3 regions of the Paenisporosarcina sp. P5_A11 genome follow, and region 1 is predicted to be linked to each of the others. Evidence: riboswitches for the same ligand, from Rfam matches in the RefSeq annotation. Region 1 holds a riboswitch; each other region holds the start of a gene.
The links. A riboswitch is a leader RNA that binds a small molecule or an ion and turns the genes downstream of it on or off. The one in region 1 is predicted to bind cobalamin.
Positions count from the first base shown of each region.

Region 1 (5,826 bases):
TCCACGGTCAAATTCATAGACATTGGCGATGCCTTCCACGTAAGCACTGGCGCCTCTCCCGCCACGGTAATCCATTTGGATTTTATGTTTTTTTGCGATCTGGATCAATGCGTCCAGTACGGTATCCCCTTCCTTGAATTCCATCTTTACTGGAGTCAGAGGGACCTCACTTGACGAGATGACGATCGAGAAGACGATTGTGGATGCTTGCTCTTCAGGTTCCTTTTCTTTTTCAGCCGGGCTTTCCACAGGGGGTGCCGGTGGCTTGGAAGGGACCTGTACGGGTGGTGCCGTTTTTGGGGGATTGCCGGCAGTAGCTTTTGGAGGTTGCTTGCCACCTTCCCCTAAAGGCCCTGGCTTATGATTTTCCGTTTTTCCTTTTGTTGGTGGCTTGTTTTCAGCCTGCTCCTTTGCTTGAGCAGGCTGCTGTACTTCTTTTTCTGCGGACGCAACCGTTTTTTCCTGCTCGTTTTCCAGCCGTACCTTGGTTTCTACTGCTTTTTCTTGTTCTTCCTTTTGGGAATCCGTTAATGATTCTTCAGAGATGCCCTCGTTCTCTTCTACGGGTTCCTGTTCCGTCAGCTCTTCGCTTGTATCCGTTTCCTGGCTGCTCTGCGGTTTTTCCAGCCCTGTCGGTTTCTGCAGTGACGATCCGCATGCGCCCAGCAAAAGAACCAATACAAAAGCAGCGGCAAAATTTGCGAAAAACTTCACATGGTTCCTCAACGATAGTCCCCCTTTACTGACATTCTTTGAATTGAATGTCCTCCATATTGCAGACAATCCAGCACCTCAGTGGTGGAATGCTGGACCGTCCTTGAAATACCCTATTTAATGTGAACACTTGATAAAATGAACGCGAAACTGTTTATTTCTTGTTGTTCAGTGAACGGGAAAGGAACACGGCAAAATGCGCGCGGGAGACAGACCCTTTGGGATCGAAATTTCCGTTCCTATTCCCAAACGTGATGCCATTTTGATATAAAATTTCTACATCTTTCCGATGTGCGCCCGACACACTGTCCAGATCAGCCAATTTCACATTTTCATTTGTGGCTTTCAATCCAAAAGCTCGGACAAGCACGGAAGCCATTTGTTCACGAGTCAGTTTGTCACCAGCACCGAAAGTTTCCCCGGTCCCCTGCCCTCTGAAAATGCCTGCCGCTTTCGTAGCATGTGCGGCTTCATAGAATACGCTGGATTTGGCTACATCCTTGAATCCTGCCGGCGACTCCGGAGCTTTCAAATCCAGTGCTCTGGCAAATAAAATCGCCGCTTCCCCTCTGTTCAATTCTAGGTTTGGCTTGAACGTCCCATCCAAGAAGCCAGATATGACACCTTTTTCAGCAAGCTCCTGAATTTCTTTTTCACCAAAAGATCCTTTCTTGACATCTGGGAATGAAGGATACGGGTCCGAGGCCTTTACGTCTCCCATATCATACAGGCCAGTTTTGCCGGTTTTGAGACGGTCATAGGCAACCAAAGCCATCATCCCTTGCTGGGTGGCCATGTAGTTGCTTTCCGCGCCCTTCGTATGGGAAATTCCCCCATCCGTATTGACAAAGGTTTGAAGTGCTGAAAGCAAATCGCCTTTCTCTTTCTTGAAGCGATTGTCTTCCAAGTCAATCCCAAGACTTGACAGCGCAATGATTACTTGCGAAACGCTTTCGCTGTTGACTGATCCTGCCGACTGGAATCCACCTTCAGCCAGTTGTTGCTTGGACAGCCAATCCAATCCTTTATTCGTTGCATTCTTCGCTTCTTTCGTTTGCTGGTATTTCGCTAGAGCCTGCAGCGCCATGGCAGTCATGTCGATATCACTTGCAGCTCCATCCGCCAGCGGGAAGCCACCATCGCCGTTCTGTTCCGCAAGCAGCCAGTCCACCAGCTTTGCTTTCGTCCATACCGCATTCGCAGGAACTTCGTAATTTTTTGAGTCCAAGGCAAGCAATGCGAAAATGACACCGTTTGTCCCTTGCATCGTCATGCGTTCATTGTTGTAGATTTTTTCAATGAAGTCATATCCCGCGATATTTCTCGGATTTTTCCCGATCGAGGTAATGGCCAACGCCATCCGCTCATAGTCGGTGACTTTCCTGAAATCTCCTTTTTTCGCCTTTACATAGCTCTCGAACGCAGCGTAGTAAGAAGCTGGAATTTTTTGAGCAGCCCTCGCCAAACCAATTACATCCCAATCGATGAAATGATCATAATTAGTGAAATCACGGGTTTTTTCAATCCATTTTGCTGCATCGGCAATTGATTTTTGTATCTCGATCTGGTTGTTTCCATTGCCGTTTCCGGGACTGCTGCCCCCTCCGTTATCCGGGATATCTCCTTGTCCTAGATCATGCCCAAGATCCTTCGTATATTGCCACCGGAGAACATCTCCGTCTTTCAACACATAGTTCCCTGCACTGTATTCCGGGAAGGTTCCGTTGACCGAATACATCCACCCACTTTGCGAACCATGGTCAAACTCCCCAAGATTTTCTATCGCCTGAACGTAAAGCCCGGCCCCGGATCCAATATAATCAATGGAGACCCCTTTTTGATCGGCCACTCTTTTCAATAATGTGAACGCAGTATCACCATTTTGCAGCACCACTTCCATAGGCACAATGATATCTCCGAGACCGATCGTACGCTTCTCGACGGACAGTGTGACCGTTTTGTCCGATGGGATGGCACCGCTGTCGGGGTCTTCCTCAATGATGATCTTTTTTGCTTGGCGCAGGAGCCTTGGATAACTGCCGTCAATGTCTTTCGTGACCTTCAGCTCATACGTCCCGACCCTTGCTTTTTCACCAGGAATGCGGGCGACTCCGTTGCCATCCGTTCTGTATGTCTTCCCATCGAAGTGGATGGCCGCGTCATTGATCTTCGCTACTTCGTTCTCTTTTTCCAGTTCCCAGGAACTGTTGTACACATTGTATTCTGCCGTAACCGTCACTTCAATTTCATCGCCTTCAAGTAATTTTGGCGCGATTGAAATGGTTGGGCGGAGGGTTAATTCCTCCACTTCATCGGCTATATCGATATCTTGGTAAATGTCCCCGACGTTGCCGTAAAACCAGACGATTTCATCTCCATCTTCAATCGGGTACTCTCCGACAGACACACCCGGATAGTCATCATTCACTATATACTGCCAGCCATCCCAGGCCCCGAACGTCGCTTGTTCCTCTGGCCCTATTTTGGCAATATAGGAACTCGATCCTTCAAACGGGATGCTTGCTTCGGCAAGCGCCTGCTCCGTCGCATCGAAAGCATTGGCGGCTTCCATGAATGTCTCCACTTGGACATCTTCATTCATGAGTAGCGTATCGTTGATTCCTTCCACTCTTACCGAGACATTCGTTTGCTTGTCCAGTTCTTGCTCCTTGTAGTCTTTCAGCCGCACGAAAGTCGACTTTCCTGCAACGGCATCAGAGATGGCAAGCAATCCTTGCTCCGTTGCCATTTGCCAGGAGCCCAAAGTGTTCTCCTGCCATTTAAATCTCCCATCAGCCATTTGATAGCGGTCCACAAATCGTTCTATCAGGTTGACCGATCCAAGTTGTGTCGTTTCCATGGTCCATTTTTCCGAGAAGAGGTCCTCGCCTACCGCGGCCAAGCCATTGATGATAGGTGCGACGCTATTTGAGTTTTCCCCGAACATCTGCCCCATGACTTCGCCCGTGTCTTTGTTCCGGTTGTCAAGTATCCCTTGGACGGCTTTATCCACCGCCGCCTTTACATCCGACCGGTCCAAATGTGGGGCTAGGGCGATCAGTATCCACCCTGTCACATCGGAATCGCCAAAGTATCCTGTCGTGGGATTTTGCTTACTCAATATATATTGGATATGTTTATCCTGGTCATACTCCGCTTCCATCAGATCAAGCGCGACCATTGCCCAAGGCTCTCCCCAAATGGTAAAGAAAGATCCGTTTTCTTTCTGCTTCGCAACTAAATCATGCACAATGTCTCGCGTCCCGAATTTATATGGGTTTTTGCCCAAAACGATGGAACCGATAACAATTCCTGCATCTTCGTTCGAGGTAGCAGTCACCTTTTCCTTGCCGACGGTCCAATAGGACGCTGGATTCCATGGGGAAGCATTTTCTTTCCATGGAACATCGTTTTCCAAGTCCGTCCCTGCGCCCCATAAAGCGGACATCAGCCAATAATTGCTGTGTGAAGTCCCTTTGGAATAGTCCGGAGGGTTTTGTATGTAGTAGTTTTTCGTTCTCTCGATTGCTTGTTCCACTTTTGATCTTATCTCGTCACTTCGGTCGGTTTGTGCCGACTGCGCTTGTGCATTAATTTGCCCTTCGGCAAGCTGGCCGCTCGTCTCCTGAGGTAGCGAAGCATTTCCGCCTTCCCATATGGCTCCTGCCTGGATCGGTGAAATCAAGGACCCGAGCATGAGCAATGCCAATAATGCAGGAAGAAGGCGTCGCAATTTCTGTGTGTAGTTAGTCAAGTGATGATTCTCCATTTCTCATAGAATTTTTGATTAACGTGTTGTTGCGGTTCCGTGAAATCCTCCCCTTTTCGAAATCAAACAAAAAAAGCGCTTACCCCCGGGAAGACAGGTAAGAGCCTTTGTATTCTCACAAATTCAAAAAGAAATTCAATGATCCACAATGCAACCTTTTCCCGGAAGGTATTCTACATCTATATTTAGGCAAGTCTCCTGACTTATGAGGTTGGAACGTTTCTTCCGCCTTCCCAGTTTTTCAACTAGTGGCTCATGGAAGTCACTCCCTCAATTACAGTGGCCGGACCGTCCAGGATTTTAACCTGGTTCCTTTTTAATCTTTACACGCAAGCAAAGAACCTAAATATATAACTATTCAATTATTAAATCGCTTTCATTATAGTTTAATGGAAATAGAATTGCAATAATAGAATTGGTAAAGTTTGCCTACAAAAAATGGGTGATTAGTGGGGGCTATCGTCCCTATGATTAAAAAGTCTCCAGAACTCACCATCGTCTTCTGAAGTGTCTGGGAATGATTCCAATATATAACTTTTCGATAAAAAGACCTGGAAACCGTCCAAAACTAACATAATAATCATCCGGTGCTTGAAATAATTCAGCGAATAGAGTTGCGGAAATAATTGCTTGTGGAGTCCCGTCTACCATTACAATTACACGACCTTCAAAAAGGGCTGAGGCTGCTGTATCAGGACGTTCCGAAGATAATGTTAAGGGGAAAATCGACTTCGGCTTACCTTCCACGATTTCTTCAACAATTCTTGCTTTCAAAATATATTTAACATCCAATTTCTCAATTCTTCGTATTGTTCACAACATATTTTTCTTTATTTTCAATTCGTCTCTATATTTATTTACACATTTTTTACATATACAATTCTTCCTTATACTCTCTGTAGGAACTAACTCAAAGATTCCATTAGGAAAAACGCCTTCTGTATCACACCAGCAGTTACCATGTTCTACTCTTCCTGTCATACATTTGTTTTCCTCTCCACATATAGGACAATATTTATTAGCCAATTATTACCCCTCCTTAATCTTTCACAATATGAATCAAATTCGACATAAAAGAGAGATGAATCCTCACCTTTTTGTTCAACTAACCTAAACACTGATGTATCAACGGTTTGCACTACTTTGTGATAAACCCTGTACCATAGTACAGGGTAAAGGATGTTTTGAAATATTTTATTGAACTAAACTGCCCTGTTAGTTGAAGAAGAAATTATTATTTATAGAAGAGCATATTCTGTGGCTTACGCAGCAAGGCTCTTATTAATTTTCTTTCTTGCCTCTGACAATAAAACCAGCAATAAAAAAACAGCCAATTCCTATAA
Region 1 is NZ_JBFUKT010000136.1:371-6,196, reverse strand. It holds gene AC1DOS_RS15095 (DUF4430 domain-containing protein) at 1-726, opposite strand, end outside; gene AC1DOS_RS15090 (S-layer homology domain-containing protein) at 869-4,468, opposite strand; cobalamin riboswitch at 4,655-4,844, opposite strand; gene AC1DOS_RS15085 (spore germination protein) at 4,973-5,284, opposite strand; gene AC1DOS_RS15080 (cysteine-rich CWC family protein) at 5,297-5,509, opposite strand; gene AC1DOS_RS15075 (hypothetical protein) at 5,765-5,826, opposite strand, start outside.

Region 2 (5,826 bases), on a different contig from region 1:
TGCATCTTGAATTGCTTGCTCATCTTTCTCAGACCATGATGAAAAGAATCCACTTTGATGAGGGTATCTCCCAAGAGAAATCGTGTCCCGCACTGTATATGAAAAAGCATGTGCGTGTAATTGAGGTAGCACAGCCATATGCTTAGCGAGTTCTTTTGTAGTATATGTTTCGATTGGTTTGCTACCTAATTTGACCGTACCTGCTTTCAAAGGAAGTACACCACTAATGATTTTCAGCAAGGTCGACTTGCCACTCCCATTTGGACCTAATATCCCAAGAACTTCCCCTTTAACAACATGAAAAGACACGTCTTTTACAACAGGTGCGTCGTGATAACCACCTGTTAATCCTTCGACTTTTAGCATGATTACGCACCCACCTTTCTTCGTTGTTTCCAAAAAATTAACGCAAACACTGGTGCACCAATGAAGGCTGTAATTACGCCTATTGGCAGCTCAGACGGTGAAATAATTATTCGTGACACTAAGTCACAAATAATGAGTAATGAAGCACCATTTATAAATGATAAGGGTAATACATGACGATGATCCGATCCCCACAACATACGTGTCATATGTGGCACGACGAGACCCACAAAGCCAATGGTTCCAGAAACCGATACCGCAGCACCAGTTAAAATCGAACCTCCTGTTAAAATCATCATTTTACGTCGTTTCACATTTACACCTAAATGCATGGCACGTTCCTCGCCAAAAACTAATGCATTTAGCTCGCGTCGATTTAGCCATAATAGTAAAAAACCGATCGTCATAAACGGTAATGCCATTGTGACATAGGGCCAACCTCGCATTGACACACTACCAAGCAACCAGCCAATAATTTGACGGAGCTCTTCACCTGAAAGTGAAATCATAAGAGAGATGACAGATCCCAAAAATGAACTAAATATTATTCCTGTGAGAATGATCGTTTCCATCTTCATCGCGCGGTCTATGAGCTTGGCAAAACTCATAACAGTAACCATGGTTAAAAAAGCGCCGAGCATACTGAAGACTGGCAATGTGAACAAGCCTAGAAAGGGTACAGAAATTCCGAAAAAGAGTGTCACCACGGCACCAACTGAGGCACCGGACGACACTCCTAACGTATATGGATCAGCTAATGGATTTTTCAACAATCCTTGGAAAGCCGCTCCCGCTATAGCAAGTGAAGCGCCAACTAAACCAGCTAGCACAACACGAGGCATGCGAATATTCCAAAGGATGTTTGACGCAGCTTCATCCAAGTCCGGATTCCATAACACTTGCACCGGAATCGATACTGATCCAACCGTTACCCCAACCAACACTGCAGCAATCAGTACGAAGAAAGAAGCTACATATGCAAACCAGGTTTTACTCACTGAAGACCTCAGGATGAATTGCTTTTGCCAATTCTAATAAACCTTCAGTTAAACGAGGACCTTGACGGCTTGTCGTATCAGCATCCACATCTATTACTGCTTTGTTTTTAACAGCTGTAACTGTGCCAAATCCTTCACGAGTTAAAACTTGCTCCGCTGCATTTGGTACATAATTACCGTAAGTTGTTAATATTACATCCGGATTACGTTTAACAATTTCTTCAGGGTCCATCATAATCCAACCTTCTTGATCTGATGCTATATTTTCCGCATTCAAAATCTCGATCATTTCATTCATAAACGTGTTATTACCTGCTGTATAAATTTCTGGAGCTGGAGATACTTCCGTAAATACTTTTTTCTTCTCTTTAATGGTTGAAGCCTTTTCTTGAATTGTTGCTACTTCATCCTTCATTGTTTGTACCATTTCTTCCGCTTCTTTATTCATATCTGTCGCTTGTCCAATAGTCGCCATCGTGTCATACACTTCATCAAAGCTAACTGCAGATTTCACAACATACACGTTTAACCCTGCATCACGCATTTGTTTAATTCCAGCGTCACCTACTCCAAGACCTGATTCATGTGCAAGTACTAAATCTGGATTTAAAGAAATAATTTTTTCTACATTAAATTCTTGTCCACCAATTTTTTCTTTAGAAGCAACTTCTTCTGGGTAGTTATCGTAATCTGAAACTCCCACTATTTTTTCTTCTAAGCCAAGAGCATACAAAATTTCTGTATTGCTTGGAATCATTGAAACGATTGCTTTTGGTGCTTCTTCTAATGTGATTTCATTATCAGTGACATCCTTAATTGTTAGAGGAAATTGTGAAGCCTCTTGTCCAACTTCTGTTTCAGTTGTTTTGCTGTCTACAGTTTCCGCTTTTTCTTGCCCACATGCTGTTAATAAGATCGCTGCAAGCGCAGTTGCGAGCCATAATTGCCAAATCTTCTTCATCTTTGTATTCCTCCTCGATATGTTGTGTTCATTGATGTGTCTTAAGACACAAAAAAATCCTCCGCGAGTCGTCGGAAGATGGTTGGTTGAATATTTGCTTTTGCTAAAATGAGCACGAGCTGATTCACACCATTCCTATCCTCGTAGGGTTGCTGAGTGTTCGCACGTAGGCAGGTCTCCTGGCTTGTGATTAGTGGATTAGTGCGTCTTCCCAAAGCAATGTGTGTGCTTCAGTGACTTGATGCGCTTTCCTCTCACATACAGTGGCGGGACCGCGTCGGAGTTGAACCGACTTCCCTTTTAACTCTGCGATTGAAGCAGAGCACCTTCGTGTTGGGGCTATGTAATTCATTTTCATTATACATGAATTCCTTTAAGTGTCGAGAAGGTTTTTAGTAAACTCTAGCGGAACACTTTGTAGCATGACTATGTGTGATATGTTTTTGTCTTTCCTGTTGTAACTTGATATAGCGGATACTACTACGTTTATTTTATATTTGTAACACTTGGTCTATTATTACGTACTTTAACTGGCGGCACTTGGTTAAAACGAGTTCAAGAAATCGCACAAAAAAGTGCGTCTCCATTTATTATGGAAACGCACCTTGAATGAGGAATAATAGATCACTTATTATTTACTGTTTTTCGGATTCAGTTTACTGTGTCATGATAAGCCACACAAAAAACCCTTTCCATGTGAATAAAGATGAAGGCTACGTAGCCATACGTGTAGGCACTTCCTGGGTGCTTCCGCCTCTCTTCCTTATTCATTAGGAGGGTGTAGCACGTTGGCTTTCCAAAGCTCCCCGGAAACCTGAGTGATAAAGTTCAATTGCTTTTGCATTCTTATCATTATTCGGCAAACAAAAACAGCCATTTCACATCTAACTTGTGAAATGGCTGTTGTTAATTTTCTACATTTTTTCTGGAGCGCTTACGCCGATTAGACGAAGTGCATTTGCTATGGTTGTGCGGACTGCAGTGATGAGAGCAAGTCTTGCACGGGTCATATCTTCGTTCGAATCATCTAATACTTTTTCAGCATTGTAGAAGCTATGGAAAGTTGCTGCTAGTTCTTGAATGTATGTTGCCAGGCGGTGTGGAGAGCGAATTTTCGCTGCATCTGCCACGACTTGTGGGAAGTCGCCCACTTTCTTTAAGACATCGATTTCTTTTTCAGCTTGCAGCAAGTTTAGTTGATCCTCTGAAGCACTGAATCCTTGTTCTGCTGCAGAGCGCAAAATTGAGCTAATACGTGCATGTGCATATTGTGCGTAGAACACAGGGTTTTCGTTCGATTGTGAAACTGCCAAATCTAAATCGAAGTCCATATGTGAATCACCAGAACGCATGGCGAAGAAGTAACGAACAGCGTCTAAGCCAACCTCTTCTACAAGTTCACGCATGGTAACAGCTTTACCTGTACGTTTGCTCATTTTCATTTTTTCGCCGTCTTTGTACAATTGCACCATTTGTATAATGCTGACTTCAAGTGTATCGTTACCATTTCCAAGTGCTTGAATTGCGGCTTTCATACGCGGAATGTAACCGTGGTGATCAGCGCCCCAAATGTTGATTAACTTTTCAAAACCACGCGCAATTTTATCTTCATGATACGCAATATCAGGTGTTAAATAAGTAAATGAACCGTCATTTTTAATGAGTACACGGTCTTTGTCGTCACCAAATGTTGTTGAACGGAACCAAGTCGCGCCTTCTTCTTCAAAGACGTGACCATTTGCACGTAATTTATCTAGAGCCACTTCTATCTTGCCGTTTTCATATAAAGAAGTTTCTGAGTACCATTCGTCAAAATTAACACGAAAATCCGCTAAATCTTGTTGTAATTTAGCAAGTTCTACTTTTAGACCATGTGAGCGGAAGAATGCAAAACGCTCTTCGGCAGATTTCTCAAGTAACGCTTCACCATGCTCATTTGCCATAGCTTGGGCAATTTCAATAATGTCTTTGCCATGATAGCCATCTTCCGGCATTTCTGCGTCTTGACCTAGAGCTTGCTTATAGCGAGCTTCTAATGAGTACGCTAGGTTGTTTATTTGGTTCCCTGCATCGTTAATATAGTATTCGCGTGAAACGTTATAGCCTGCATAATCCAGGACATTACATAAAGAATCACCGACAGATGCACCACGAGCATGACCTAAATGCAAGTCGCCTGTTGGATTAGCTGATACAAACTCTACTTGAATCTTTTGATTCCCACCCGCATTTGAACGACCATAATCAGCACCTTGTGCAAGCACTGCTTTTACTACATCAGCTAAGTAATCCTTACGAATCGAAATATTCATAAATCCAGGACCAGCTATCTCGATTTTCTCGATAACTGTACCTGATGTTTCAAGATTTTCTAGAATCGCTTCTGCTATCGCACGAGGTGGTTTTTTAGCAAGTTTCGTTAGCTGCATGGCAATATTGGTTGCGTAATCACCGTTCGCTTTGTCGCGAGGGGCTTCTAAATGAATGGCTGGAAGGCCTTCTGTGTCTGTTAATTGTGCTTTTAAAATAGCTTGTTGTAACGCTTCTTTTATGGATTGTTGAACTTGTTCTACTGCGTTCATTGAGATCCCTCCGTGTAATGAAATTCGAGTGTGTATTCGCCAACGGGTTGTCCGCTCACGGTTAAATCATATTGAACGACAAAATTTCCATCGTTTTTATTTTTTTCAAACGCTATTTTTCGCGTCATGGTCGAAACCATTAATACGCCATATTCGCTTTCATAACTGCCTGTCTGTTGTGAATTCTCCAAGAACGGAAGTCGCATATTTACTCCGCCACTTCGCAAAACGAGTGCTTCTGTTTCGCCCATTTTGACGGTGGTGTTAATTTTATTATCGTCTTGCATTTCTTCATATTTTAAATAAGAATTTCCTCTTTTTTCAATAATAGTGCCAGATGCCCATAATTCATAAATTTCCGGTTCTTCGTTAGGTTGCCGAATGGTCGTTTTTAACTTTACTTTTACTTGTGTGTTCAAGACAAGTCCACCCGCTTCCTTTTGTATGATTTCAATATAACCTTTTTATTATAAGGCATTTTACCCCTTCATTTCAAATAACGTTTTATTATCGGTTTTCATATCACTTTACCTATAAAAAATTTTCCGCAATTGTATTTTTATGTATGATATACTGACGCTAGAATTTTGTTTGGGAGGCGAAAGTCATGCTTTTCGATTTGCTGATAAATTTTTGTATCTTATTTACTTTTGCCGTCTTATCTTACTGGCCCTTTCAAGATACTGTACGCTCTAATTTTCCGTTTCTGAAAGCTCATCCGTATATTATTGGAATTATGTCCGGTCTAGCTGGCTTTATTTTAATGGAATCGTCGGTTGACTTGTCAGATACGATTATGGTTGATGCCAGACATGTTGTGATTGTCATTGCCGGAATTTTGGGAGGACCTATAGCCCCTATTATTAGTGGACTTATTATTGGTTTAGCGCGTATTTTTATGACGGATGCTGTCACGATC
Region 2 is NZ_JBFUKT010000011.1:11,234-17,059, reverse strand. It holds gene AC1DOS_RS04105 (adenosylcobinamide amidohydrolase) at 1-366, opposite strand, end outside; gene AC1DOS_RS04100 (FecCD family ABC transporter permease) at 369-1,364, opposite strand; gene AC1DOS_RS04095 (ABC transporter substrate-binding protein) at 1,357-2,325, opposite strand; cobalamin riboswitch at 2,478-2,670, opposite strand; gene argS (arginine--tRNA ligase) at 3,240-4,907, opposite strand; gene AC1DOS_RS04085 (YwiB family protein) at 4,904-5,326, opposite strand; gene AC1DOS_RS04080 (GGDEF domain-containing protein) at 5,515-5,826, shown strand, end outside.
Region 2: linked by a shared signal. The riboswitch ahead of AC1DOS_RS04095 (ABC transporter substrate-binding protein) and the one ahead of AC1DOS_RS15090 (S-layer homology domain-containing protein) in region 1 are both predicted to bind cobalamin.

Region 3 (5,826 bases), on a different contig from region 1:
TGGTGGTATTTACAATTCCGAAAAAAAAGAGCATAAGGAGATATTATGGAACTATTTGATTTACTGAAAGCGTTAATACTAGGGTTTGTGGAAGGGATGACGGAGTTCGCTCCTGTTTCTTCTACTGGGCATTTAATTATTGTTGATGATATGTGGTTAAAAACTTCTGAGTTTCTTGGGAAATCTTCAGCCAACTCGTTTAAAATTTTTATTCAGCTTGGATCGATTCTTGCAGTTATCGTGGTTTTTTGGAAGCGATTATTTAGTCTTGTTGGACTTTATAAAATTAAAGACGTAACGCCAGGATCCCAGTTGAAACTATCACATGTTATCGTGGGTTTAATTCCAGCGGGTGTGCTAGGTTTATTGTTTGAAGATTTTATCGATGAGAATTTATTCTCTGTTAAAACGGTATTAATTGGCTTAGTTATCGGAGCCTTCTTAATGCTTGCAGCCGATAAATTTGGACCGAAAGTACCGAAAACGCAAACGTTGGATCAAATTACATATAAGCAAGCTTTCACTGTAGGGCTTGTACAATGTTTCTCGTTATGGCCAGGTTTTTCTCGTTCAGGGGCGACCATTTCGGGTGGTGTATTGTTCGGCATGAGTCATCGTACGGCTGCAGATTTTACGTTTATTATGGCCGTGCCAATTATGTTCGGAGCTAGTTTCTTGTCATTATTAAAGAACTGGGGAGACATTAGGCCTGATGATCTATCGTTTTATGTAGTTGGTTTCATAAGTGCTTTTGTTTTCGCACTCATTTCTATTAAGTTCTTCTTGAAGTTAGTTGAACATTTGAAGTTAACGCCATTTGCGATTTATCGTTTGGTATTAGCTGCTGTGCTAGCGGTTATAATTTATTTCTAAGTGATTCGAAGGCGGTCTCAAATTGAGGCCGCTTTTTGTGTGGGAAAAATGTAGTTTTCTATGTTTCGCGAATAGAATAGGGCAAATCGCGGATAGTCGACAAAGAACCGCTCATAGTCGACAAGAAAGCGATCATAGACGACAAAAATCCGCGTGTAGTCGACACAAAACCGCTCATAGAAATGGCAAATCAAAGAAAACGCTCATAGACGACAAAGAACCGCTCATAGTCGACAAGAATCCGCGCGTAGTCGACACAAAACCACTCATAGAAGTGGCAAATCAAAGAAAACGCTCACAGACGACAAAGAACCGCTCATAGTCGACACGAAAGCGATCATAGACGACAAGAATCCTCGCGTAGTTGACACAAAAACGGTCATAGAAAAGGCAAATCAAAGAAACCGCGGATAGACGACAAAGAACCGCTCATAGTCGACACAAAACCGCTCATAGAAGTAAATGTGGTAGCAGGAAGGTAGCTTTTCACTGTCGAATAGGATGATAAAGAAGGTGAGTAAGTGGATATACAATCATATGTGAATGATATTACGACGGTCTTTGTGGATGAATTACATGATGATTTGGTTGGTGTTTATTTACATGGTTCCTTAGCAATGGGGTGTTTTAATCCAGTGACAAGTGATGTTGATATGTTGGTTATTTGTTCAACAGAAATGACTAACGATACGAAAAAAATCATCATTAAAAGGTTGTTGAGTTTAACACAAGGAAATCGGAATCAATTGGAAATGAGTATCGTGTTAGAGAGGAATGTAAAAGATTTTGTTTATCCTACACCCTTTGAGCTGCATTATTTTCATCCTAACTATTTAATAGATGAAAATTATGTTTGCGGTGGTGAAGGATTTTATGACCCGGATTTAGCTGGACATATGGTTGTAACGTATCATCGAGGTGTGACTTTAAGTGGTGGAGAGATAAAAAATGTTTTTACCCCGATAGCTCGGCGGTATTATATTGAATCGATTTTTAATGATATTGAGGACGCCCCAAAACTCATAATTAAAACCCCTGTCTATTTTACGCTTAACCTTTGTAGAGTTTTGTATTTCCTTAAAGAAGGAAAGGTTGCATCGAAAAAAGAAGGTGGAGAATGGGGAATAAGAAATCTACCTGAGGATTTTAAAACAATCGTGGAACAGTGTTTGGCTGTATATAACGGTTCAGCGAAAGATATTTACATAGGTAGTAATGAAATCGTCCACTATGCCACGTGGATGTTGAGCGAATGCAAACAATTGAGAAAAGAAGAAGTAAAAAATGCAAGAGACAATTAGTATTACTCACTCTATAGCCATGCAGTTGTTTAATGAAACATGGGATTTAATCGAGAAAAAAGATCGTACCGGAGATGAAGTTTCACAAATGCTTGAGAAGGCATACGCGTCACTTTATCATTGGCGCCAAGTTGGTACAAGACTCAATTTAGCTAGAGGATATTGGCAAGTCTCTCGTGTGCATGCCATTCTCGGTCAAGGGGATGCAGCTTACTTTTACGGCATTACAGGCGTTGAACTATGTGAAGCTGAAGGATTTGGAGATTTTGATTTAGTTTTCGCTTATGAATTAGTGGCTCGTGCAGAAAAATGCCGAGGAAACACGGAGTCTATGGACACTTGGATCGAACGAGGACAAACAGCAGCGGAAAAGATCTCAAAAGAACAAGACAAAAAATATTTTTCAAGTGAATTAGTGAGTGTTGATAAGGGTTAAGGGAATTCAAAGGCTATTCGTCTATTGAATGAGAAAACACAATATGTTAGATTTATATTTGAATAAAACACAATATATTAGATTTATATTTGAATAAAACACAATATATAGTATGTAAACGAGAAAATGGTACCAGCAATGGTTTAATAGGGAATTCGGTGAAATACCGAAGCTGTCCCCGCAACTGTAAGTGCGAACGACTGTACAAAGTCCACTGTGTAACGACACGGGAAGGCGTATGGAAGGCTGATGCACGAGCCAGGAGACCTGCCATTTTTTCTTAAGCATCACTTTCTTCGGGGGTTGAGGAGTGGAAGCGAGCTATCAGTAGCGGGCGGTATTTCATTTTTCTCGCTAACCACTTTAACTCCTTTCCATTCTAATATCATGAGCGATGGCTCAGCCGAAAAGGCTGATTCATCGTTTTTTTGTGTTTATAAAATTGGGCTTTAGGAAGGGGAAAATACCATATGCAAAAGGTATTATCAAAAAAAGAAAATAACATTGATCAGTTATATACATTGTTTACAAGAGAGCAGTTAGCACCATTATTGCGTGCACAGGACAAGTGGATGAAGAAAAATCCTGATGCCACGGGTGCGCAGTGGTCACAAGCAATGGTGTTAGAATCTCTCAGCCATTTGGACGAGGAGGAGCCATTTTGGACATTCGTAGCAGCACGTATTTATTTAGTACAAGTTTACAGCGAAATGGCCATTTTACGAAGCTGTTCAGTTGATGAAGTTTATGCAGATTTCTATAAACATCTCACTCGTTTAACAGACAAAGGGCTATATGATGCTCGACTTCTTCAAGCTTATACAAAAGAAGAAATCACAACATTAGGTGAAATACTTGAACCAGAGCGTGACTCGCTTTTTACATATATCGGCTTAAAAACGTTAATGGACCGCTACGTGGCAAGAGATTTTGATAAAATGTCAGCTGAGCTTCCTCAAGAACGCTGGCTCATCATCGCCATGACATTAATGCAAAATGAATCAATGAATCGCTTAGAAAAAGTGAAAGAAGCATATTGGGCGATGAGTCATTTATATATGACGGTGGCAACACCAACACTTTCTAATGCAGGCAAGCCGCATGGTCAGTTATCAAGCTGTTTTATTGATACGGTAGATGATAGTTTGCAAGGAATTTATGACTCCAACACGGATGTTGCGACATTATCAAAATATGGCGGTGGTATTGGTATTTACATGGGGAAAGTGCGTAGTCGTGGTTCCTCAATTCGTGGATTTAAAGGTGCTTCAAGTGGTGTCATGCCTTGGATTAAACAATTGAACAATACAGCTGTTAGCGTGGATCAACTCGGTCAGAGACAAGGAGCGATTGCCGTTTATTTAGATGTTTGGCACAAGGATATTTTACCGTTCTTGGATTTGAAATTAAATAACGGGGATGAGAGAATGCGTGCTCATGATATTTTTACAGGTGTAAGCTTGCCAGATATTTTTATGGAGAAAGTACAAGCTCGAGAGGAATGGACCCTATTTGATCCACATGAAGTCCGCACCGTGATGGGTTATTCTCTCGAAGATTCCTACGATGAAAAGCGGGGGAAGGGATCGTTCCGTGATAAATATCAAGCTTGTGTTGATGACAATCGTTTATCTAGAGAAGTTGTCCCGGCAATCGATATCATGAAACGAATCATGCGCAGTCAACTTGAAACGGGTGTACCGTTTATGTTTTACCGTGACGAAGTGAATCGAATGAATACAAATAAACATGAAGGCATGATTTATAGCAGTAACTTATGTACAGAAATTTTTCAAAACATGAGTGCTACGGAATTTGAATCGATTACGATTGAAGATGATGTCATTGTGACACGTCGTAAACCTGGTGATTTTGTCGTCTGTAATTTGTCTTCAATCAACTTAGGGAAAGCAGTGCCAGCTGGCGTCTTAAAGCGTCTGATCGCCGTGCAAGTTCGCATGCTCGACAATGTCATTGATTTGAATATGATTCCTGTCCCGCAAGCTGAACGGACAAACGCGAGATACCGGGGAATCGGTCTTGGCACATTTGGTTGGCATCACTTATTAGCATTAAAATCTATCCGCTGGGAATCAGATGAAGCCGTAGAGTTTGCGGATGAATTATACGAAGAAATAGCGTATTTAACCATCGAAGCATCGATGAATTTATCAAGGGAAAAAGGACCGTATCCATTATTTAAGGGTTCAGGTTTCCAAAATGGTGAGTACTTCGAATCTCGGGCTTACATATCAAAAAAATGGCGTGAACTTCGCTTTGAAGTAGCGATGAATGGGATGCGAAATGGCTACTTAATGGCCGTTGCACCGAATTCATCTACTTCGATTTTAGCAGGAAGCACCGCTAGTATTGACCCTATTTTCCAAAAGAGTTATTCAGAAGAAAAGAAAGACTATAAAATTCCAGTAACCGTGCCGGATTTAAATCAAGATACTACTTGGTTCTACAAATCAGCGTATTTCATCGATCAACACTGGACGTTAAAACAGAACGCTGCTCGTCAACGTCATATTGACCAAGGGGTATCGTTGAATTTATATGTCCAAAATACAATCAAAGCGAAAGAATTGCTTGATTTACATTTAGATGCGTGGGCAAGGGGATTGAAGACAACATACTACGTACGTTCAACATCGATTGAATTAATGGAATGTGAATCTTGCTCAAGCTAAGGGGGAACCATGTATGACGACAATCGAAAAACGAAAACTTATGGATAAAGATGCACCGAATCGATCAACAGGTATCGTCAATGGTACTTCTTCAAATATTTTAAACTGGGATGATGTCCGATTTAGTTGGGCATATCCAAAATACAAAAGAATGCTCGGCAACTTTTGGACACCATTTGAAATCAATATGGGTTCAGACGTAAAACAATTCAGTTCCTTAAATGAACCGGAACGACAAGCATTCTTAAAAATTATCGGCTTATTGGCATTGCTCGACAGTATTCAAACTGACTTTGCTGGAAAAGTGGCAGATTATCTCACTGATTCTAGTTTGAATGCACTGATGATTATTTTGGCACAACAAGAAGTTATTCATAATCATTCGTACTCATATGTACTATCGAGCTTAGTGTCAAAGGATGAACAAGACCGTGTGTTTGATTATTGGCGTACGGAAACCGTTCTTGAAAAGCGAAATGAATTTATCATGAAAGGGTATGAAGAATTTTCCGATAATCCGAAT
Region 3 is NZ_JBFUKT010000002.1:119,731-125,556, forward strand. It holds gene AC1DOS_RS01525 (DedA family protein) at 1-36, shown strand, start outside; gene AC1DOS_RS01530 (undecaprenyl-diphosphate phosphatase) at 46-873, shown strand; gene AC1DOS_RS01535 (aminoglycoside adenylyltransferase domain-containing protein) at 1,395-2,174, shown strand; gene AC1DOS_RS01540 (hypothetical protein) at 2,158-2,610, shown strand; cobalamin riboswitch at 2,721-2,899, shown strand; gene AC1DOS_RS01545 (ribonucleoside-diphosphate reductase subunit alpha) at 3,081-5,303, shown strand; gene AC1DOS_RS01550 (ribonucleotide-diphosphate reductase subunit beta) at 5,317-5,826, shown strand, end outside.
Region 3: linked by a shared signal. The riboswitch ahead of AC1DOS_RS01545 (ribonucleoside-diphosphate reductase subunit alpha) and the one ahead of AC1DOS_RS15090 (S-layer homology domain-containing protein) in region 1 are both predicted to bind cobalamin.